Regions from separate parts of the Ruminococcus sp. 1001136sp1 genome, predicted to be linked through region 1. Evidence: riboswitches for the same ligand, from Rfam matches in the RefSeq annotation. Region 1 holds a riboswitch; each other region holds the start of a gene.
The links. Region 1 has a riboswitch for cobalamin ahead of ABHC48_RS09930 (sirohydrochlorin cobaltochelatase). Riboswitches for the same ligand answer to the same signal wherever they lie in the genome.
Positions count from the first base shown of each region.

Region 2: it holds a riboswitch for cobalamin, as region 1 does, so the genes downstream of both, ABHC48_RS02170 (cysteine-rich small domain-containing protein) here and ABHC48_RS09930 (sirohydrochlorin cobaltochelatase) in region 1, are expected to answer to the same signal.
Region 3: it holds a riboswitch for cobalamin, as region 1 does, so the genes downstream of both, ABHC48_RS18110 (hypothetical protein) here and ABHC48_RS09930 (sirohydrochlorin cobaltochelatase) in region 1, are expected to answer to the same signal.
Region 4: it holds a riboswitch for cobalamin, as region 1 does, so the genes downstream of both, ABHC48_RS13530 (ABC transporter substrate-binding protein) here and ABHC48_RS09930 (sirohydrochlorin cobaltochelatase) in region 1, are expected to answer to the same signal.

Region 1 is NZ_JBDPGY010000009.1:129,478-135,413, forward strand. It holds gene ABHC48_RS09915 (heavy metal translocating P-type ATPase) at 1-1,133, opposite strand, end outside; gene ABHC48_RS09920 (metal-sensing transcriptional repressor) at 1,233-1,616, opposite strand; partial or broken gene ABHC48_RS09925 (DUF6783 domain-containing protein) at 1,778-1,942, opposite strand; cobalamin riboswitch at 2,053-2,229, shown strand; gene ABHC48_RS09930 (sirohydrochlorin cobaltochelatase) at 2,433-3,737, shown strand; gene ABHC48_RS09935 (hypothetical protein) at 3,873-4,481, shown strand; gene ABHC48_RS09940 (sodium:alanine symporter family protein) at 4,544-5,936, opposite strand, start outside.
Region 2 is NZ_JBDPGY010000002.1:46,211-52,146, reverse strand. It holds gene ABHC48_RS02190 (class II aldolase/adducin family protein) at 1-290, opposite strand, end outside; gene ABHC48_RS02185 (EutP/PduV family microcompartment system protein) at 546-1,019, opposite strand; gene ABHC48_RS02180 (BMC domain-containing protein) at 1,026-1,403, opposite strand; gene ABHC48_RS02175 (phosphatase) at 1,683-2,396, shown strand; gene ABHC48_RS02170 (cysteine-rich small domain-containing protein) at 2,520-2,828, opposite strand; cobalamin riboswitch at 3,289-3,477, opposite strand; gene ABHC48_RS02165 (GDSL-type esterase/lipase family protein) at 3,590-4,636, opposite strand; gene ABHC48_RS02160 (C40 family peptidase) at 4,806-5,936, opposite strand, start outside.
Region 3 is NZ_JBDPGY010000027.1:20,149-26,084, forward strand. It holds gene ABHC48_RS18110 (hypothetical protein) at 1-1,965, opposite strand, end outside; cobalamin riboswitch at 2,163-2,364, opposite strand; gene ABHC48_RS18115 (VanW family protein) at 2,440-3,870, opposite strand; gene hisI (phosphoribosyl-AMP cyclohydrolase) at 3,984-4,328, opposite strand; gene hisB (imidazoleglycerol-phosphate dehydratase HisB) at 4,457-5,044, opposite strand; gene hisD (histidinol dehydrogenase) at 5,041-5,936, opposite strand, start outside.
Region 4 is NZ_JBDPGY010000014.1:67,414-73,349, forward strand. It holds gene ABHC48_RS13520 (ABC transporter ATP-binding protein) at 1-292, opposite strand, end outside; gene ABHC48_RS13525 (iron ABC transporter permease) at 289-1,374, opposite strand; gene ABHC48_RS13530 (ABC transporter substrate-binding protein) at 1,376-2,368, opposite strand; cobalamin riboswitch at 2,486-2,684, opposite strand; gene ABHC48_RS13535 (type I restriction endonuclease subunit R) at 2,790-5,918, opposite strand.

The sequences.
Region 1 (5,936 bases):
TGACCGGTAAGCAGCCAGACAATAGTTGTTATAATTGCAATGGTGATAACAGCAGGTACGAAAACACTGGAAACACGGTCTGCGATTTTTGCAATAGGAGCTTTGGTGGCTGCAGCATCACTGACCATTTTGATGATCTGGGAGAGGGTGGTGTCTTCGCCAACGCGGGTAGCTTCACATTTGATGAAACCAGACTGGTTGACTGTGGCTGCGGAGACAAGATCTCCGGCAGCTTTGTCAACAGGGATACTCTCACCTGTAAGGGCAGATTCGTTGACTGCACTGGAGCCTTCGATAATCACACCATCCACCGGGATGTTTTCACCAGGGCGAACAACAAAGGTGTCACCTTTTACAACCTGGTCAATGGGAACGGTGGCTTCCTGGCCGTTTCGGATGACAACGGCAGTCTTGGGAGCAAGCTTCATAAGACCTTTTAAGGCATCCGTGGTCTTGCCCTTGGAACGGGCTTCCAGCATTTTTCCAACGGTGATCAGGGTCAGGATCATAGCGGCAGATTCGAAATAGAATTCCATCATGTAGTGCATGACAAGTTCGGAATTGCCGTCAACCTGGGCTCTGGTCATGGCGAACAGGGCGTAGACACTCCATACAAAGGAGGCCATGGAGCCGAGAGCTACCAGGGTATCCATGTTCGGAGAGCGGTGCCACAGACTCCTGAAGCCACTGATGAAAAATTTCTGATTGATGACCATGACGATTCCTGCAAGAAGCAGCTGTACAAGTCCCATGGCGATATGGTTGCCATCAAACCAGGCTGGCAGCGGCCATCCCCACATCATGTGTCCCATGGAAAAGTACATCAGCACCAGAAGAAAACCTACTGAGGCAATAAGCCGTTTCCTGAGGAGTGGCGTTTCGTGATCTTCCAAGGCTTTCTCAGCATCGGAAACGGATTCCGTCTGACCGGAAGCACCCTTCAGGCTGCAGCCGTATCCGGCTTCTTCTACAGCTGAGACAATGGCAGAGGCTGAGGCAGTTCCTTCCACTCCCATGGAATTGGTAAGCAGGCTTACGGAGCAGGAAGTAACTCCCGGAACCTTGTTTACCGCTTTTTCCACACGGGCGCTGCAGGCTGCACAGCTCATGCCGGTGACGTTGTATTGTTCCATAATAAATTCCTCCTTCGAATACAGTGTTTCGATACCAACGGACTGCTCTGCGCATTCGTACCTCCGCAGGCAGGTACACATTCGGAATGCGCTGGTATCTCACTTCATTAGCTTCTGCAAAGTTGCAACCAGCTCATCAATGGTTTCGTCTTTACCATCACGGATATCTCTTGCCACACAGGTTCGGATATGATTGGCGAGAAGTTCCTTATTAAATGCATTCACAGCGGCATTTACAGCTGCTGACTGAATAAGAATATCGTTGCAGTAAGCGTCATTCTCCAGCATTCCTATAATACCCCTTATCTGGCCTTCAATACGTTTCAGACGGTTTACCAGCTTCCTGCGCTCTGCTTCGGAACGATCGGTGTGCTTGGTACAACAGCAGGAACAGACCTTCTTGGTAGGTTCCTGGCTGGAAAGAGTTGCAGGATCGGCTGCGGTGTGGCTGCAGCAGGATTCGGATTTATAATCAGCTGTCATAGGCGGACTCCTTTCCTTATATACCCCTCAGGGGTATGTATTTGATGAAACCAATATATACCCTGGCGGGGTATTTGTCAATAAGTAATTCACAGAAAACCTGAGAATTGCGGCGCGAAACCATGCGAAAGCATGATTCCTGTGTATCGCGAAGCGTGTTGCTATGAACGGAGTGAATAGTAATCTGTTTGAAAAATTATTCCCGCAATCTGCACGCCCCACTTTGCGGTATATTTCTTCCGAATTTGTTTGCGTAGCCAGCTACGGCGTCTTCATGCTACGGTGCCCTCATCCGGACGAAATCTCCCACAAATTGTGCCGCACATCTTGCGGAACGCATTTTCTAAATACACTATAGTTCATAGAAAATACATAAAAAGTTCATAAAAAATATATAATAATATGGTACATATTAAATATCCGAGTCGAATATGTATAATGGTTATAGCGCAAAGGTTGCATCATAAACATGATGCGCAAAAGAGAATCCGGTGAGAGTCCGGAACGATGCCGTCACTGTGTAAGGGAGCTGCTTCAGAGCCCACTGGGAAACCGGGAAGGGGGAGCAGTGTTGACCGAAGTCAGGAGAACTGCCTTTGCGTGGAATCTTAGGTCTGCGGTACACAGAACTTGTATTCTCATAACGATACATGAATATTTCCTGAATGTTTTTTGGAAGAAAAGTGTGTATATGAGAATGTGTGCAGTCGCAGAAAATGCGGCTGTTTTTATGCAATGGGAGATTGGTGATAGATTTCCCATAGGATTCTTTATACGTGATTCTATCCGGAAATACAAAAAAAAGAGGAAAAAGAAATGAAAAGAAAATCTTTATTAGCAATCCTTCTTGCAGCTTCTATGGCAGCAAGCATGACAGCAGCAACAGCAACTGTTGCATTTGCAGAGACAGAGGAAGCAGCAGAGGAGACAACAGACGATGCTGAGACAGCTGATGATGCTGAGGCAGCTGATGATGCTGAAGCAGCTGATGATGCTGAGACAACAGACGATGCAGAAGCAGCTGATGACACTGCAGATGCAGATAAGGAAGCGGCTGATAAAGTAGCAGCACTTATCGATGCTATTTATGTTCAGGAGAGAACAGATGATACAGATGAGCAGTGCAAGGAAGCTAAAGAAGCATGGGATGCCCTTACAGATGCTCAGAAAGAGCTTGTAGAGGGAGAAGAGGCAAGTCCAGAGTATTTCGGACGTGACACAGGTGATGCTTCCAAGGATGATCCGCGTAATCAGGACGAGATCGGTGAGAATGAGCTTCTTGTAGTAAGCTTTGGTACTTCCTTTAACGACAGCCGTGCAGAGGATATCAAAGGAATCGAGGATGCTCTTGCAGAAGCATTCCCGGATTGGTCTGTAAGAAGAGCATTTACCGCTCAGATCATTATCAACCATGTACAGGCAAGAGATGATGAGAAGATTGATAACATGCAGCAGGCACTTGACCGTGCAGTAGCAAACGGTGTTAAGAATCTTGTAGTTCAGCCTACACATCTTATGCATGGTGCTGAGTACGATGAGATGGTAGAAGCTATTGATGCTTACAAAGATAAATTTGAATCTGTAGCAATCGCTGAGCCAATGCTTGGTGAGGTTGGCGATGACGCTACCGTTATCAACGATGACAAAGCTGCTGTTGCTCAGGCAATCACAGATGAAGCTGTAAAAGAAGCTGGATATGACAGCATGGAAGCAGCTGCAGAAGATGGAACCGCATTTGTATTCATGGGACATGGTACTTCCCATACAGCAAACGTTACATATGACCAGATGCAGACCCAGATGGAGAAACTTGGATTCACAAACGCATTCATCGGTACTGTAGAAGGTGAGCCAGAGGATACAGCTTGTGATGAAGTTATCAATAAAGTAAAAGATGCCGGATTCAAGAAAGTAATCCTTCGTCCGCTTATGGTTGTTGCTGGTGACCATGCAAACAATGATATGGCTGGTGATGATGACGATTCCTGGAAGAGCATGTTCGAGGCTTCTGGAAATTTCGATGAGATTGACTGCCAGATCGAAGGTCTTGGAAGAATTGACGCTGTTGAGCAGCTTTATGTAGCTCATACTCAGGCAGCTATTGATTCCATCGCGAAATAATTATTCTGGTATAAATTGTTATTGCAACAGAACAAAAGCAGCTGCTCCTACACTGTGGGGCAGCTGTTTGAGTAATAAAACAAATACGGTACACACAAGTGCACCGTAAATAAAGAAAAAGCAAGGAGAGTTATTATGAAACGTTCATTAGTCATTTTATTAACAGCTGTAAGTATTTCCGCTATGACAGCAGGAACTGCATTCCCGGCATTTGCAGAAGCCACAGAGGCTGAGGCAGAGGAAACCAAAGATGGTGCAGAGAATGCCGCAGACAGCGAACTTGAAGACGGTGTTTATGGTGTAGAGTTTGACACAGACAGCAGTATGTTCCATGTAAATGAGGCTTGCAACGGAAGAGCTACCCTCACTGTAAAGGATGGTAAAATGACCGTTCATATTACTCTCGTTTCCAAGAATATTGAGAATGTTTTTCTTGGAACAGCAGAGGATGCACAGAAAGACGGTGCCGAACTGATTCAGCCTACTATTGATAAGGTAACTTACAGCGATGGCATGACAGAGGAGGTTTATGGATTCAATGTTCCAGTAGAGAAGCTTGATGAAGAATTTGACCTGGCAATCATTGGTAAAAAGGGCAAATGGTATGACCATAAGGTAAGCGTTACGGATGTGCAGGAGCAGACTGAGGAAGAAAAAAATGCAGTTGAGATCGGTGAGGAAGAGAAAAGCGAAGATGCTGATACAACTACAGATGCAGCTGCCGAGGAAGAGAATAAGGATTGATCAATAATCTGAAAGGGACATCACATGAGCGAAAACGGTTCATGCGATGTCCCTTTTTATATTTATTTTGTTTTGCCCTCACCGGCAAAATATTCTTTTGTCAGCTTCACAACTGTACCGGAAAGCAGGAACAAAGCAATCAGGTTGGGAATTGCCATAAGACCGTTAAATGTCTCGGCAATGCTCCACATCAGTCCAAGGTTGGCAGTTGCGCCAAGGATGGCAACCAGGGAATAAATAACCATAAAAGGTTTGATCACTTTTTCAGAGAACAGGAACTCGATGCAGCGGGCACCGTAAAGTCCCCATCCGACTGCTGTGGAAAAAGCGAAGCAGCACATGGCAATTGCTGTAAAAATGGATACCCAGCTTCCATATGTAGAAGTAAATCCAAGGATCGTAAGCTCTGCACCGGCTGCTTTTCCATAATCAACAGCAACGCCGCTGCAAAGGATAACCAGTGCAGTCAGTGTACAGATCACGATGGTATCTGTAAAGACTTCAAAAATACCGAACATACCCTGTTTTACAGGCTTTTTGGTATCTGCACACGCATGGGCAATGGATCCGGTACCAAGACCGGCCTCATTAGAGAAGATACCACGGGAAACACCTTTTTTTAAACTGGTGAACATACTTAAAACAATGCCGCCTGTTACAGCTCTGGGCTGAAATGCCCCTCTGAAAATAGAAGCGAATACAGCTGGTACATTCTGAATGTTCAGAAGGATAACTCCCAGTCCGAGAAGGATGTAAAGCAGAGCCATAAATGGAACAAGCTTTTCGGTAACATGGCCAATTCGTTTGATTCCTCCAAGAAGGATCATGGCGATCAGAATGGCAATTATGATTCCGATGATCAGGTTGGAAGTGGAAACGGCGCTTTCGCTGATCACGTTATAATTCAGCAATGCAGAATTGATCGCAGTGGTGATAGTGTTGACCTGTGTGGCGTTGCCGGTACCAAATACAGTGAGCACGCCGAATGCTGCGAACAGATAAGCCAGCCAGTGCCATTTTTTGCTAAGACCGTTCTTGATGTAATACATGGGACCGCCTACCAGTTCACCGTTGGCATTGATCTCGCGGTAGTGTACCGCCAGGGTGACCTCAGCATATTTGGTACACATGCCAAACAGTGCAGAAACCCACATCCAGAATATGGCTCCGGGACCGCCGATTGCGATAGCGCCTGCTACACCGGCAATATTGCCAGTACCGACCGTGGCTGCAAGTGCTGTACACACTGCCTGGAAAGGCGTGATAGCACCGTCAGATGCGTCGCGTTTGCGGAAAATACGTCCAAGGGTTGTTTTGATTGCGTAGGGGAATTTGCGGATCTGAAGAAAATTGGTGCGGATACTAAGATAAAGACCAACTCCGAAAATACAGACCATTGCAGGAACGCCCCAGATAAAATTATTTACAGCGGTGTTGATGGTTTCGATTATTTGC
Region 2 (5,936 bases), on a different contig from region 1:
TGTACAACAGATCCTACATCAGGTCTCTTCTCATATACTCTCATATGCATCTTGATCTCAGATGATGGTTTGAATCCCGGGTTAGCCTGAAGAACATTTCCTTTTGCATCTACTTTACAGATGAACTCTGGAGTCATAAAGCCTTTGGATACACCAGTAGGTGTGCAAAGGAACTCATTGTCATTCAGTTTTACAGAGATGTTTCCATCATTTGCTGCAACCATGTTGCGGTTATAGATTCTTCTTCCGATGTCGCAAATCTGTTTTTTGATTTCGTATTCGTTTACCATGCTTTTTTCCTCCTTAAGCACATTCAGGTGCGGTGGATTATGTAAGTTATAGTACCGCACCGGGTAACTTATCATGGCTAGGCATAGCTAGCCTGTTACTTTTTAGGTTATGTTGTAAGTTTACACCATTCCACATTATAAGTCAAGGTTTTTCCGTTGTTTTATGTTGTTTTATGTGGATTTTTTTCTGGATTGCTATGTTGTTTTTCGTGGTTTTGCTGGTTTTACTGTTTTTCCACATTTGACAGGTATTTTCTAATTCACAGGATCAGAGGCATCTTTTTCCCATGGCATTACATCGCCATCTTCCCTAAGATATTCCAAAATCTCCGGAATGCCCTCCTGCTGCCTGGAGTCTACATAAAAGATTTTTTTACAGCCGGCAAGCTCCAGCCAGGACGTGGCAAGTTTTACATTTGCATCCGGATTGTGGATTTTGGTAACAATTCCAATTACTTCACGGTTGGCCATACAGGTAATGCAAGGTGGAAAAAGGCAATACGGTTCCGTGGCAGATACCAGCAGCCCTACCACATCTGATTCATATGTATACAACGCCAGGGCGTGTCCCAGACCTTTCGTCTGGGCATACTCTCCTGGCGTATCTACGATCACATCAAAATTATTTACATATTGTGTTTTATGATAATGTATTTTTTCACCACGCAGGGCCTGGGTCAAAGTAGTTTTTCCAGCCTCGCTGCGACCGATCAGAACAAGTTTCCTCATATTCTGTCAAGTCCTTGTAATGGGGCATAAAGTAAAGCCCAGTTTATTTCCCACATAGTCCAGAATTGCGCTAGTAGAAGCTTCTACTTCCGACACAGTACCTGTGATGATCAGGCTTCCGCTGAAACGATCAACAAATCCCAGTTCAATGCCAGATGATTTCATCGCAATATCTGCCATAATGATAGCAGTTTCTGCCGGACTTACAGTCATGATCCCAATGGCCGCTCTTGAGTAATCCAGAGATGGATCAAGACCCAGCTTGGTGTAAAGAATCTTATCCGGATTGGCAATGATATGTGCCAGGGAAATCTGCTTGCCTGGCACAAGCTCCTGTACAATTCTCTGTTTCATTTCCGGAGACATATTATCTGTGTATCCCATTTTCTCCTCCTGAATAAAGAGTTTTTATTTTCTGATTTGATTATACCTTTCTGATTTCCAAGTGTCAACAAAAAGCAACACTTCTCTGCATGCGATGTGTGGTTTTTCTTGTACTGTAATGTTGTTTTTATTTGTTTTCTCTGTTTTTTCTTATTTATGATTGACATGTTTTTTGCCCTCTGGCATACTAAAGTTAACTGTAAATGGCTTTTTAAAACACTTTTATAGTGAAATTACCAGCTGCATATATTCACGTAATCTTGATTAGGAGATGATTTTATGTATCTTTCTGATATACACACACATTCTATTGCCAGCGGACACGGCACGACCTGCACCATCAGTGACATGGCAAAGGCAGCTTCCCAAAAAGGGCTGAAGCTTCTTGGAATCACAGACCACGGACCAGCCACTCTGGCTGCCGGAACTTCTTCTTATTTCCGAAGCCTGATCTATTCGCCCAGGAAGCGTTTCGATGTGGAATTATTATATGGAATTGAACTGAACATTCTGGATACCGATGGAAAAACAGATCTGCCACAGGAGCTTCTTGATAAGCTGGACTACGCAATCGCCAGCATGCATTATCAGAATTTCCGGCCAAAGACCAGGGAAGAAAATACTGCTGCTTTTCTGAACGTAATGAAGAATCCGGTTATAAAGATCCTGGGACACATTGATAATCCCCAGTATGACATAGATTACGACGCAGTTGTAAAATCTGCCAGTGAAAACGGTGTTATCCTTGAAATCAACGAAGCTTCCCTGGCGCCTTACGGATATCGGGGCGATACCCATGCCAACTGCGCGCAGATCCTGTCCTGCTGCCGGAAGTATCTGGTTCCAATCGTGCTTTCCAGTGACAGTCATGGAACAGAGCATATTGGAGACTTCACTTATGCCGCTGATTTCGTTCATAATGCTATGTTTCCAGAGGGTCTGATTCTCAACAACCAGATTCCGAAATTAAAGATGCTGTTAAGCATACGATAAAAAGGATCCAGCTTGCAGAATTCCAATGGAATTTTGCATTACGCAAAAACTCTCCGAGAAATGTAAATACGTAAGCTTAACTTCGTATATATTCCGGAGAGTTTTTTATACTTATTTCTTTGATTACTCATTTTCATTTTTATGATCTGCTTCTCTTACTTTCTGCATCATCGCAGCAAGTTCCTGATATTTTCCTGTCACATAACCGTAGTTTTTCTTCTTATGAGGGAGCTGACAATTCGTACAATCTTTAAATCCCTTCTCATTATATTTGAAATTTCCGCCGCATTTGTCTCCAAGGGCATAAAGCGGGCAATAGCAGAACAGACAGTTAAAGTCCTCTGGATCAGCTCCTTTATGGCATGGAAAATACTCACATTTCTTATGACTGAAATAAGCGTATTCTTTATCTTCCCAATATTTTTTCTCCATATTTCTCTCCTTATCTCATACAGCTCAAAACAAAATATTCTTTATATTCTATTTCGTAATGCCCCAAAATCAAATGCAAAAAAAGAATCCCGCTTACAGGAATAGAATACGGCCAGAGCGTGTTTAAAAAAGGCTTTCTGTAAGATGTGCGTCACACCCTGCAGGAGATTACGGGAATAATTCTACAAACAGGCTCAGGAAAAGTGTAAAAAAAATACCGCATATGCGGCTTCTGAATCATCATTATTTAAGAGGGAGCGATGCTACTCCGGGGTAGAATATGATCCGTTCATATATACGCGGAGGGAACGGTTTCATCCGAAGTAGTATCGCCTGCCATTTAATCTGTATAATTCTTCTGAACAGGCGATCATTCCATAAAAAATGTCCACTCACAAAAGCGGACAACATCTCAGGGCTGCGGATTCCCCAAAACTGGTTGTTACACTTTCATCGGAAGTTTAACCTCGCCATACCAAGCAGGTTTCCTGGCTCCAGGATCATCACATCCTCTCTCCTTCTCATGCGCAAGCACAATGGACTATAAGATTCGCTCCTCTGTTACAGTGACCGGATCGCTCAGGTTTCTCACCTGATTCCCTCTTTCTGCCAGCTTATAGCTGTCAGCACTTAATATGTTCACTATGGAATTATACTGACACCATAGTACCACCGGTCACTGTCTTTGTCAACCCTTTGAAAAGATTTTTGTTATTTTTGAAAAGATTTTTGTTATTTTTTTATCAACCAGATGTTGCTAGTCACGGCGTGACCAGCAGCGTCATTTTTTCCTGAATCTTCTCCACCAGGATTTTCGCTGTTCTTTCATGAGATCTGTGCCCTGGGTGCTGCCTTGATCCAAATTCTCCTTCCAGTGTATCCGGAAGCTTCACAAATTCTACGCGTTCATCCCCTGTTTTTCTTTTATAATTCCCCACCGCTTTCTCAAGCGTTGGTAAAATCTCATCTCCAAGCATTCCATAACACCACAGAATATAGCTTTCCGGATTACATACGCGCAGTTTTCTCAAAAAGTCTTCCACAGCCTTTCCAATCCTGTCCATATTCTTCGTGCCGCTGCTGTCGTTTGTCCCCAGATTCACCACGATCACATCAGGCTGAAACTTCTGGAAATCCCATTTTTCCATAGCACCCAGTTGTTTGTTTCTTTCTCCATTTAAAAGACCGCACACCTGCTCATAATATAGCGGGATTGCCTGCTGCTCATTGCCTTCCCAGGAACAGAAAACGCCCCAGCCGCTCTGACTGATGCAATTGTACACCGCGCCCAGTTCTTTTGCTGCCATATATGCATAATTATCCACGGCATTGAAGCAAAAGGAATTCCATGTCATTTCTTCTCCTGCACCGCTGCCGCCCTCACCAGAGGTAATGCTGTCCCCTATTACCTCCAATCTGAGCTTTGGTGTTTCAAGAGGTAAAAACTCACCGTCAGTTTCAACCTCCAGAAGCTGAAGCAATGTTTTTTCATCTGTGGGAAACGCAGGAGTATCACGAAGAAGCTTTACATTTCTTACCTTATCCCTTTCCATATTACGGAAAAGGCAGATTTCCTGTTCTCCCTTATTTACCATAAGCCGTTGGGACAATACGCCGTCTACGATCACATCCACCCATGGCTCAAAAACATCATAATCGGAGCGGATTTTCACCCATATTTCTGTTGCTTTTACATTCAGTTCAATTCCGGAAGCGGTCCAAAATAGTGTTACCGGTTCCAGACTGCCATTCGATCTTCCTAATATTCTTAAATATGGAATTTCCTTCATCTGATAATGGCTAAGCATTTTTCTCCACCTCTCATCTGGCTATACGAAATATTTATATTACGATTTTCAGACAATACTTTTATTCTTACTATACTTCTTTTTCCTTTGCTTTTCCACATTATTTTCAGTAAAAAGCCCCTTCCGGATTTTCATCTCCGGAAAGGGCTCACAAATTCATTTATTCAGATTACACAAGACGTCTTACAGAAGTAATCGTTCTGTATGCAGCATTATCGCTGACCTTGATGCCATCTCTGGCATTGGATGCATGGACAATCTGTCCATTTCCCATATAAATTGCAACATGTCCGCCATAGCAGATCAGGTCGCCTGGCTGAGCATCCGCATAGGATACTTCATATCCGGCATTCTGCTGCTCATAAGATGTTCTTGGAAGACTTACGCCAAAGTTTGCATATACACTCTGCACAAAGCCAGAGCAGTCAGCACCACTGGTAAGGCTTGTTCCACCCCATACATATGGGTTTCCAACAAACTGTGTTGCATAGGATACAACAGAAGAGCCGGAACCTGAAGAACTGCTGGCTGATGAACTGTCAGAAGAACTATCTGAGGAACTGTCGGAGCTGCTTGCCTCGGAATTGTAATCAACTGTATTGTCAGTATCAATTACATTACCATACTCATCGTATTCATAATCAGAAGATCCATCAGAAGAACCACTTACAACATTTCCATCTTCATCATACTGAACATCTTCTGAGGAATCATCTCCGTTCTGAGCTGCTTCCTGTGCTGCTGCAGCTGCTGCGGCCTCTGCCTCTGCCTGACGTCTTGCCTCTTCTTCTGCTGCAATACGTTCTGCCTCAAGCTGCTCAATTTCTGCCTGCTGCTGTTCCAGAAGGTTCGCATACTCAGTAGCCTGCTGCTGTGCGTATGCGATCTCATTCTCGCAATCAGCACTGTTCGCACGGGTTACATCCAACTGATACTGAAGGTTAGACTGCTGAGCCTCATATTCTTCCTTCATGGTCTCAAAATCAGCTTTCTCCTGCTCATACTGATCTTCTAACTTCTGAACCTCCTCAATCGTTCTTGCATATTTCTGAAGGCTCTCTCTGTCCTGCTCATACATCTGCTGTGTATACTCAGCTCTGGTAAGAAGGTCTGCAAGGTTATCTGCATTTAACATCATCTGGAACCATGCATTGTTTCCACCTTTTTCATAAAGATACTGAATACGTTTCTTCATGGCGCCGTACTGTTTATCCTTGGCATTCTGAGCCTTGGTCAGGTCACCCTGTGTTTTCTCAATTTCTGCTTCCTTGGAAGCGATATCACTCTCAAGAGTCTGAAT
Region 3 (5,936 bases), on a different contig from region 1:
ACCACCAGACCAGGAGAAACTGTCAGGAGTATAGGTTCCATCTGCTAATGTAGTAGAACTGTTTACAGATGCTGTTCCGCCGCTTAAGTCAGATTCGTATTTGGATTCCTCTTCCGGTTTCTTGTCTGGCTTTGGAGTTGCTGTTGGTGTAGGAGTTGCTGTCGGTTTTTTATTTGGTTTTGCAGTGGGTGCAGGAGTTGCTGTGATTGTTGTGTCAGGAGCAGTATCTGGCTGCGGATCATCCTGTACGTCACCTATCTTATTTAAAGTGCTGGACTGGAAAGTCAGGATCCTGTCATACCAGATCTGGTTTTTGTGGGAAAAAGCAGCAACTGCAATTCCATTGTCCAGGGCTTCAACAGGAATCTCATATGTATATTTGCCATTTGCGTCTGCCACATATGGAACCCAGGTGGAGGAATCTGCTGCGGTAGCTTCTTCTTTTGTTCCCAGACATAGATAGTCGTAACCAGTTCCGCTTAAAGTAAGAACAGCTGTCATTTTTCCGTTTTTGGAAGTAAGGACACAGTCAATTACACGGAACATAGATGAACTGGAGTTTACTGTAATATTATAAATTCCGCTTGCACAGCTGCCTGGAGCAGGGGTTGCTGTTGGCTCTGGGGTGGTGGTTGCTTCCGGAGTTGTGCTTGGCACTGGAGTTTCAGTTGGTGCAGGAGTCTCAACCGGTGCTTCGGTAGGCTCTGGGGAAACAGTTGGTTCCGGTGTTGGAGCAGCCTCTCCATATCCTGGAACCGCCGGTACGGTAATCGTCAATATACCCTTTGCGTACCAGTTCTGGCTCTTCTTGGAATGAGGAACGACTGCGATTGTCTGAGCTTCCTTGCTTGCAGTAACTTCAAAGGTGTAGGTATAGCCTCCTGCACTGTTCTCTACTCCTTTGATGGAATTTGCTTCTTTATCAGAGTCACTGGCACTGCCAAGATAGATCATGTCATAATTCTGTTTTGCGGTAGAAAGTGTGACAATATATTTATCCTCCGAAACCTTTACAGTGGAACCGGTGATTACGAACATTGCAAATTCATCACCGTTTTCTTTTACAAGCTTGATTCCGGCATCTGTAATCTCATTCTGGGCTGGTGCCTGGGTTGGAGCTGCAGTTGGCAGTGGAGTGGCAGTTGGCTCAGGGGCTGCAGTTGGCTCTGGAGTAGCTGTTGGTTCCGGGGCTTTCATTCCTGGAACGTTCAGTTTCAAAGCCATATTTATGTACCATTTCTGATTTTTTACAGAAAATGGTACGATGCTGAAAGTCTGGACCTGTTCACTGGCAGGAACCTCAAAAATGAAAGTATAACCATCTTCATTTTCTGTACCAACGATTGCTGCTGCATTTTTTGCTTCGTCAGGATCTTCTTTAGAACCAAGATAAAGCTTCTCATAGTTCTTTCCGTCAGTATTGAGGGTTATCTTAATTTTATCACCATTTAATTCAGCAGAAGAGCTTTTGATTTTAAGCATTTTATATGCACTGTTATCTTCCTTGTCAATGGTCATGTTGGAACCATCTGGGTTCAGATCCTCTGGCTTTGTTTCTGGTTTATCTGTCTCTTCGGTTTTGCCCTCTTCTGTTGTTTCTGGTGCAGCTGTAGGCTGTGGAGCTTCTGCTTCCTCATTTTTGCTTTCTTCAGCAGGTGATGCAGTAACCTCAGGAGTGGTCTCAGAGGCAGGTGTTTCTGTAGCAGCAGGTGTCTCTTTCACAGCAGAGGCATCCACTGCTGCCGGAGTTACTGTAGTGTCAGTGTTTTCTTCCTCAGCTGTTGCGTTCTCCTGCACAGGAGTCTCAGCAGCAACAGCAGTCTTCTCCGCCTCTGTTTCTGGAGTTGGTGTAACAGAAACCTGTACGTTTGCATCCTCATTTTCTGCCTGTGTAAGTACAGCAGGAGTGACCGTCATCGCGACGGAAAGGAACAGTGCAAGAAAGCGTTTTGAATTTCTTTTCATTTCTTTTTCCTCGATTCTTCCTATTATTTTATAATTTGAATAAATCCCAATTGCTTCTGGAGCCTGTTTGTACAATGGGCAATCCTGACAGGATTATTTCAAAAAAATGCCTGCTTCCTCTGAGAAAACAGGCACTAAAAATTCAATATATTGTATTATCAAATATATTAATGAGAATGAAGTACTTTCTTCGGAAGCTTTCATTAAACGAATTCAGCAGGTTTCCTGACTTACAGATCAACACAGAATCCATCCTTCTCAGCAATATACCAATGGTTTCACTGGATTCTACTCCCTGGTTACAGTGACCGGATCGTTCAGGACTTTCACCTGATTCCCTCTTAGAGCGTGTTGAAAAAATATTCTCACAATCTGCACGCTGTAGCAGACAGATATGTCTGGCACTGAAAACGGATTTATTCAATTCACCTCATTATAGCAGACCGTTATGTCGAAATCAATAGATTTATAGGGTTATTGCTTGTATTTACTGTACCCGACTTCATCTGTGCGGAGAAGTGTTCCATTCTCATCGTAAACACTGCGGTAGGTTTTACAGGTGTTTGGATCGGAATGCTCTGTAGTAATCTCTACCGTATTATTGTCAGTTTGGGTTCCGTAAATGGATACCGTTACGGCTTCCTCTTTTTCATCGTAAGAGGCTTCAATTTTAATTGGATAAGCAGTATTATTCTGAAAACGGAAATCCTGACCTCCCCACACCACTGCTGCGTCCAGACCATCCTCAACATAATCAATTCGGGCAGCGTGATTATGACGCTCAACAATGGTCAGATCAGACTGCAGGCATGCCATAAACAACGTAGTGGAAATCTGGCAGATTCCGCCTCCGATATCCTGGGCATGTTCGCCTCCTACAATTACAGTTGCTTCCCTGTACCCTCGTTCCTCAGTACGTGGACCTAAAGTATCGTTGTAGGAAAAAATCTGTCCTGGCTGAAGTTCCACTCCATCACAGGCTTCCACGGCAAGCTTCAAATTGGCAACACGGTTTTCGGTACCGCCGCCATATGTAGTATAAGTACCAAGAAGATTCAGATAAGGAAGGGCTTCTATCTCTTCTGTAGAAACTTCGGGTAGGGTTATTTCAAGGGGGATGGTAATCTTTGCCCCTTCTTTTGCTTTTTCCAGCTTCTTTGCAGCTGACTTCACATCAAATGAAATTCCGGTAACTGCTGGAATAATTTCATTATTTTCCCCCAGAGAAGCATCTGTGGCATCTGTATGTACTTTTTCATAATAGGCTTCCAGATCCAGTTCCTCTGGCGGTGTCTTCATAGTAGGACATTCGATAACAGCTTCATAATCTTCTATGGAAATTGCTTTTAGAATCGCTTCTTTCAATGCATCCATATCCGGACCGATTCCGGTTTTTCCCTTAGTGATAACCAGCTCTGTATCTGTAAGTTCACAGGAAGTCTGTATAGTGGTGGATCCCTTTGAAATTCCAGCATCCTCCAGAAGCTTGTCCAGTTCGTCTTTGTTTCGGGCTTCTGGCATAAGGGTGACTTCTTCCTTTGTCTTGCTGTTCATCAGTTCGATGCGGTCAGTTCCATGAGTAAACCAGGCACCATGTCCAAGAGCATAGGCACTTTCTACAATTGATTTTACATCAAGACCGAGAACAGGATAGATGGATACCTTAAAGTTCTTTCCATTCAGGGTAATGGTCATCTGTGTGTTCTCATATTTTTCCTGAAAATCTTTTGAAATTGCGTCAATGGCTTCCTCTTTGGTCATTCCCTGAATGGCTATGCCGTTTATTTTAAGCTTCTTCCAGATTACATTATCTGTAAGAAAATGACACCACAGCCCATACGCACCTGCCAGAATCAGAACCAGGATCAGAACTTTGATCACACCGTTTTTCACTTGTTTTTTCATGTAATAATTTTACCTTTTGCAGTCTTTTTTAGAGCGTGTTTGAAAAAGGCTTTCTGCAAAATATATCGCAAAGTGGGGCGTGCAGATTGCAGGAATGATTTTTCAAACAGGCTTTAGAGCAATGGGGTAAAAAAGCATGTCCGGTTTCCGGTATGGCATGCAGCCCCTACCTGCTCTACTTTTGCCAGAATTGTATCATTATCACAGTCTATAGTCAATGATTTCACATACTGAACATGACCGGAGGTTAGTCCTTTGGTCCAGAGCTCGTTGCGGCTGCGGCTCCAGTAAGTCATTTTTCCCAGCTTCAGAGTGGTAAGGTATGCTTTCTCGTTCATGTACGCAAGCATAAGAACTTCGTCTGTTTTGTAATCCTGCACAATAACCGGAACCATGCCGTCACTGTTTAATTTGAAATCTGACCAGGACATTTTGGACTTTAATTGGTTCTGTTCCATATTTTTAATACTCCTTTATGAAAAATTCTTCTGCAATTATGCCACCTGCTTTCATGCTCAATTCGAAAAAAATGAAAACAAGTGGCATATATCATATCGTCTTAATTGTAATTCTGTTTGTTCTGCCTTTAAAGACTTCCCTTCGTAGAAAGCACATCTGTAATACGAGGATCATAAGCTACCGCCATATCCAGCGCCTTTGCAAAGCTTTTGAACATGGCTTCTGCCATATGGTGATTATTTCCCGGTGTTAGAACCTTAATGTGAAGATTCATGGCTGCCGTATAAGAAATGGCGTAAAAGAATTCCTTCATCATTTCTGTGGACATATCTCCAATTTTTTCACTGGTAAACGTACCTTCGAAGGAAAGATACGGGCGTCCCCCGAGATCAATGGCGCAAAGCACAAGACACTCATCCATTGGAAGGATGCAGCTTCCGTAACGCCTGATTCCTTTCTTGTCTCCAACCGCTTCTTTAATAGCTGTGCCAAGAACAATTCCCGTATCTTCAATGGTATGATGATCGTCAACCTGAAGATCACCCTTTACCTTTATATCCAGATCAAAAAGTCCGTGGCGGGTAAAGCCATCTAACATGTGATCGAAAAATCCCACACCTGTATCCAGACTGCTTTTTCCGGTTCCGTCCAGATTCAGCTTTATGGCAATTTTAGTTTCCTTTGTATTTCGTTCAACAGTAGCTTCTCTTGTCATGACTGCTCCTTTTTATCTTCCTCTTCAAAGCGGACTGCAATGGAGTTGGCGTGTGCAGTTAGCTGCTCTGAGGATGCAAACTGGATGATGTCCTTGTGGATTTCCTGTAATGCAGACCTGGAATAATATACAATACTGGATTTCTTAATAAAATCGTCGACGGAAAGTGCAGAGAAGAACTTGGCTGTTCCGTTGGTAGGAAGAACGTGGTTTGGTCCGGCAAAGTAATCACCAAGAGGCTCAGAACTGTACTCTCCAATGAAAATAGCGCCTGCATTTCGCACCTTCATCATTACCTCAAAGGCGTTTTTGGTGACAATTTCCATGTGTTCAGATGCAATCTCATTCGCTGCTTCAATCGCTTCATCCATATCTTCTGCAACAAGGATATATCCAAAATTTTCCAGAGATTTCTCAATGATCTCTTTTCTGGAAAGAACCTTCAGATAACCTTCAATCTCTTTCTCTACATTCTGTGCCAGTTCTGTACTGGTAGTAATAAGGATTGCAGAAGCCATCTCATCGTGTTCTGCCTGGGAAAGAAGGTCTGCAGCTACATAGTGTGCATTTGCAGTTTCATCTGCAAGGACAAGGATCTCACTTGGACCAGCAATGGAATCAATGCTCACATGTCCATAAACAGCTTTTTTTGCAAGGGCTACAAAAATGTTGCCAGGTCCTACGATCTTGTCTACCTTTGGGATGCTTGCAGTACCATAAGCAAGTGCTCCGACTGCCTGTGCACCACCAACTTTGTAGATCTCATCAGCGCCTGCTTCTTTGGCAGCAACCAGAGTGGAGGGATTTACTTTACCGTCTTTTCCAGGAGGTGTGGTCATAACGATGTGAGGTACTCCTGCCACTTTTGCCGGCACAATATTCATTAATACAG
Region 4 (5,936 bases), on a different contig from region 1:
TTACAATTTCCTGTACGGAAAATTCAAAATTATAGTAGTTGTGCTGGGACACCACTGCCAGTGCTTTTGCAGAATCCTTTACCTTATATTCGTTCAGCGGTTTTCCATCCAGGATGATCACACCGGTATCTGGCTTCAGTACACGGTAAATACATTTCAGCAATGTACTTTTTCCACTTCCATTTGGTCCTATGATTCCTACAAATTCCTTTTCCTTTATGGCTGCGTCAATTCCCTTAAGAATCTCATTTCCGCCAAGCTCTACATGGATATCAGAAGCTGTCAGTTTCATGATTTCTCACCTCCGAATCCATAAGATCTGCGTACCAGCAGATAAATAAAGCAAGGTGCTCCGATCATGGATACCAGGATTCCGATTGGGACTTCACTCTTGGGAATAATGATCCTGGAAGCAACATCTGCCCAGATCAGGAAAATGGAACCGCTAAGTGCTGACAGTGGAAGCATTTTCTTGTGATCGGTTCCAAAGAACATTCGTACCACATGAGGAATAATGAGTCCTACAAATCCAATGATACCTGCGGAATATACCACAAAACCGATCAACAGTGCTGTCACTACAAGATACACCTGACGATATCTGTGCAGGTCAGTTCCTAATGTGATGGATACCTCATCTCCAAGCAGCATCATATTGAGAATACGGCTCTGGGTGCAGAAAAACAGGGTTGCTATAAAAACGCAGGGAATAATCACAGCCAGATTTTCCCATTTCGCACCTGCCAGACTTCCCATCAGCCAGAAAGTAACTGTCTGGATTCCATCTCTGTCGCCCGCAATATAGACAACAAAGTTTGAAAATGCACTGCACACACTTCCAAGTGCTGTACCTGCAAGCAGAAGTCGGACTGAATTTGCCCGGCCTCCTATATTTGCAGTGATCTGTACCAGTACAGAAATAAGGAAGGCTCCGATAAATGCGCAGATTCCAATAGAGTTGGAGCCAAATACGGCTCCAACTCCAAGAAAGATTGCCACTGTTGCACCAAGAGATGCACCAGAGGAAATACCAAGAATATACGGATCTGCGATCGGATTTTTCACAATGGCCTGCATTACCACACCTGCAACTGCCAGACCCATGCCAACGGCTGTTGCAAGAAGAATACGGGGAAGGCGGATAAACCATACAATATCGGACATGGCTCCTACACCATAAACCTCCGGATCCCCGATTCCAAATACTTTATACAAAATTACACTATACACATCTTTCACAGAAAGATCTACAGAACCAATGGTAACTGCAGTCAGAATGGATATCACCAGAAGCACAGTCAGTAATATCACCGCCAGCACATAGATCGGCTTTCCATGAAAAATTCCATTTTTAAAATCCGGTTTTCTTTTCATTTTATTCGTACAGATCCGGATATAATGCTTTTGCAAATGTCATAATTCCATCATAGGTTCTGACACCGCTGCAGTATACTTCATTCAGGTTTACAGAGAATACTTTGTTGTTCTTAACTGCTGAAAGGCTTGCATATGCAGGGTTATCTGTAATATCAGCGATAGCCTCATCAGCTGTCATAAATCCATCATAGTTGATCATGAATAATACGTCCGGATCAGCTGCAATCAGATCCTCTGCACCAACGTTTTCAGAGTTCTCTGCACCAAGCTTCAGCTCCGCACCAAGTGTCTCCGGAATATTTCCGCCAAGTGTCTCTGTTCCATATACACGGAAGGAATCTCCCTCATCCTCAAGAACTGCTACAGATAACGGGTCTGTTCCTTCTACATGCTCTTTTACTTTATCAATCTCACCCTTCATCTGATCAACGATTTCTTCTGCCTTGTCTTCGCAATCAAAGATCTTGCCAAGGTTCAGGATATCCTCATATTCGTCTTCAATTGTACGTGGGAACTCAGAAGCCGGTCCCTTTGCAGCACTGTTCAGGGACATGTATGTATTTACATCTCTCTCCTGCCAGAAGCTTACATCAGAAAGCCAGTCATCACTGAAAGAAGAATACCATGCCGCAATAAAATCAGGCTCCATTGCAACAACTTCCTCTTTGGATGGCTTGGTATCCATATACTGAATCTTGTCAAATTCATCTTTTAAATCCTCACGCACATCACCGTCCAGACCGCAAGCAGCTACGATCTTATCACCGAGACCAAGTGCCAGAAGCTCTTCGATATTGGAGTTTGCATATGCAAATACTTTCTCCGGAGCTTTCTCAAAAGTCATTTCAACCGGTTCGTTCTCATAATTGTAGGTTGTGATTGTTACGGGATAATGGCTGTCTCCATCCTCCGCAAATACAGTTGTTCCCATTCCCAGGCTGAGAATTCCTGCCAGACATAACATTCCTGCTGCTGTTTTCATGTTTTTCATGCTTTTTCTCCTTATTTTTTCTTTTGTTTTTTTGTTTTTAAAAGAAAAAAGTCCGCTTCCATGAAAAAGCGGGCATCACAAAAAAACATGATACGAAAGACAGCACTTTACACGGAAGTTTCTTTCTATGAACCAAGCAGGTTTCCTGGCTTACAGCTTAAATCCCCATTCCCTTCTCACATAAAAATGCAATGGATATGAATGTGGCATAACTGAATACAGTGACCGGATCGTTCAGGATTCTCACCTGATTCCCTCTTCTGAAAGCAGTACAAATTTTATATATTTTTTCAGCACTTGGCACATTTATTCTTTTAAGCAGAATTATTATAACTTACCCCTTAAATAAAGTAAAGATATTTCTTTAACAATGTTTTTGATTTTGAATATAATATAGGCATCCCCTTCCTTACTTATATATCTATTTCCCATACGGTGCCGTGTCTTCAGCAACCATACCCAATTCCGTTTTCGGAGAATAGGTATACACCTTGCTATTCTCAGCGTAATTCTCCATATCATTATTATCTGTCCATAGCTCACACTGTGTCATCACGGTCTGCACTGCATCATCCATTCCTTCCGGCGGATAGCGATGCTTTTTGAGCAACCGCTTAATCATCATACGCATTTTCGCTCTGGCAGAATCCCGTTTCTGCCAATCTATTGTTCTGTTCTTACGCAGTGTATCTGCCAGTTCCTTTGTAATGGCAATCAGTTCTTCGTTTTCATAGAAATCCTTAATGGCCTCCGGCTTTGTCAGCGCATCATAAAATGCCAGTTCATCAGCAGTCAGTCCAAGCTTGTCTCCCTCTTTATGAGCTGTCGCAATCTGTTTTGCCAGATTCAGCAATTCTTCAATAACCTGTTCATTGGTCAACATTCCATTCAGATACGCATTCATAGCACGCTGTATAATTTCACTGAATTTCTGCGATTTTACCACATTTGTATGACGGTAAATCTGCACCTGTTCCGCAATCAGCCTTTTTAACAGCTCTACAGCAAGGTTTTTCTCCTTCATTTTAGAGATTTCCTCAAGGAACTTTGGATCAAAGAGCGAAAATTCCTGATTTATATCTGAGAAAAGGTTAATGACGCCTTCGCTCTGAACACTGGCTTTCAGAAGCTCGTTAATGCGAGCATTCATTTCTGGCAGAGAAATTTTCTTCCCCTCTCCCTGATTCATCAATCTTGTAACAAGCACACGAACAGATTCAAAGAATGCCGCTTCCACACGCAGCTCTTTTTCTGCCAGAGAGGAACACAGCGACAATGCTTGCCTGAGCAGCAATGCCTCTTTCAGGAAATTCTCTCGTTCCTGTTCTTTATTCACAGCGACAATAAAGTTGACCGCACCGCTGATTGCCTTGGAACGCTCCAAATCCGTACCTGTCATAAACTTGGAATAATCATAACCGTGGAACAAATCCCGACAGATAGACAGTTTCTCAAGGAACTTCGGATATGCAACCTTGGCAACATCGGTATCACCGTAATTCTTCCTATCGCGAGTAGTGTAGTCATTCATTGCCTGCTTCAATGCAGAAGCAATGCCAACATAATCGACAATCAGACCGCCTTCCTTATCTCCAAATACACGGTTTACTCTGGCAATAGCCTGCATCAGATTATACCCCTGCATCGGCTTGTACACATACATGGTTGCAAGAGATGGCACATCAAATCCTGTAAGCCACATATCCACGACAATGGCAATCTTCAGCGGACTATCATTATCCTTAAACTCCTTTGCCAGCTCATCCTTATGGTGTTTATTGCCGATGATTTTATTCCATTCTTCTGGATCTTTGTTACTACCTGTCATAACAACAGCAACCTTATCCGTCCATCCGGGACGAAGTTGCAAGATACGCTCATATATCTTCATGGCAATAGGGCGTGAGTATGCTACGATCATTGCCTTACCTGTGAGCAGATTCGCACGATAATTTTCATAATGATTCAAAATATCGTCCACAAGGGAGTTGATAGTTTTCTCATTGCCAAGAATGGCTTCCATCTTCCCCAGTTCTTTTTTGCTCCTTTCGATAACCTCTGAATCAGCATTTTTTGCCATAATGTCATATTCTTGGTCAATGAGCTTCAAAGTCTGCTCATCCAGTTTCAGCTTGATAACACGGCTTTCATAATATACCGGACGGGTAGCACCATCCTCAACCGCCTGTGTCATGTCATAAATATCTATGTAGTCACCGAACACTTCACGAGTGTTGCGGTCTTTCATAGAAATCGGCGTTCCGGTAAATCCGATAAAAGTTGCATTCGGCAGAGCATTGCGGATAATACGAGCAGAACCGATTTTGATTTCACCTGTCTTGACATCGACCTTTTCTTTCAAACCGTACTGCCCACGATGAGCTTCATCCGCCATAACCACAATATTTCTGCGCTCAGAAAGGCAATCAAAGGATTCCTCAAATTTCTGCATCGTGGTAAAAATAATGCCGTTTGCTTTTCTACCGTCCAGTAATTCTTTCAAATGCACCCGGCTTTCGGCATGAACTGGGTCTTGACGCAGAAAATCCTTGCACTTGGCAAATTGCCTGTAAAGCTGGTCATCCAGGTCGTTGCGATCTGTGATAACTACGATGGTCGGGCTATCCAAAGCATCTTGCAGACAATGGGCATAAAACACCATCGACAGCGATTTGCCGCTGCCTTGTGTATGCCAGAATACACCACCCTTGCCGTCTGTCTCCGTTGCGTGTTTCGTGGAAAGTACTGCCTTATTGACAGCAAAATACTGGTGATAACCTGCTAATATCTTGAACTGTTTGGTTCCTTCATTGGAGAAACAGATAAAGTTCTTGATAATATCCAGTAAACGTTCTTTTTCAAAAATACCCTCAAAAAATGTATCGAACTGAGCATACTGTGTATTTTCATAGCCGCCGTCCTTCGTTTTCCATTCCATGAAGCGATCTTCGCCAGAAGTAATTGTACCAGCTTTCGATGTCATAAGGTCACTCATAACACAGATACAGTTATAAATAAACATGGAAGGAATCTCATGCATATAGTTGCGAATCTGTGTGTATGCTTCGGATGCATCCGTTTCCTCACGAGAGGGAGATTTCAGTTCCACCAGGACTACCGGCATACCATTCAAAAATAGCAGTACGTCAGGGCGTTTGGTGCTGTTCTCAATAAATGTCCACTGGTTCGCCACAATAAAGGAGTTGTTGTCCGGATTCTTGTAATCAACAAGATATACCAAGCCGGAGCGTTCCTCACCCTTGACAAAATAACGCACTTCTACACCGTGCTGAATGTAATCCATAAAAAGAGCGTTTTTCTGCACAATTTCCGCATTTTCAAAATTTCTCAGCTTATACAAAGCATCGTGAATTGCGTCCTCCGGCATATCCGGATTCAAACGATGCAGTGTTTCGTCTAATTTATCTTCATACAGGGGGCTTTTGAAGTCCCGCTCCAAATCAGGAGCATAGACATGCCGATACCCCATATTCTGAAATAGCTCTATAACAGAATTTTCATAGTCTGCTTCGGTATAAAAGCCAGCCATAGGTTAATCACTCCTTTT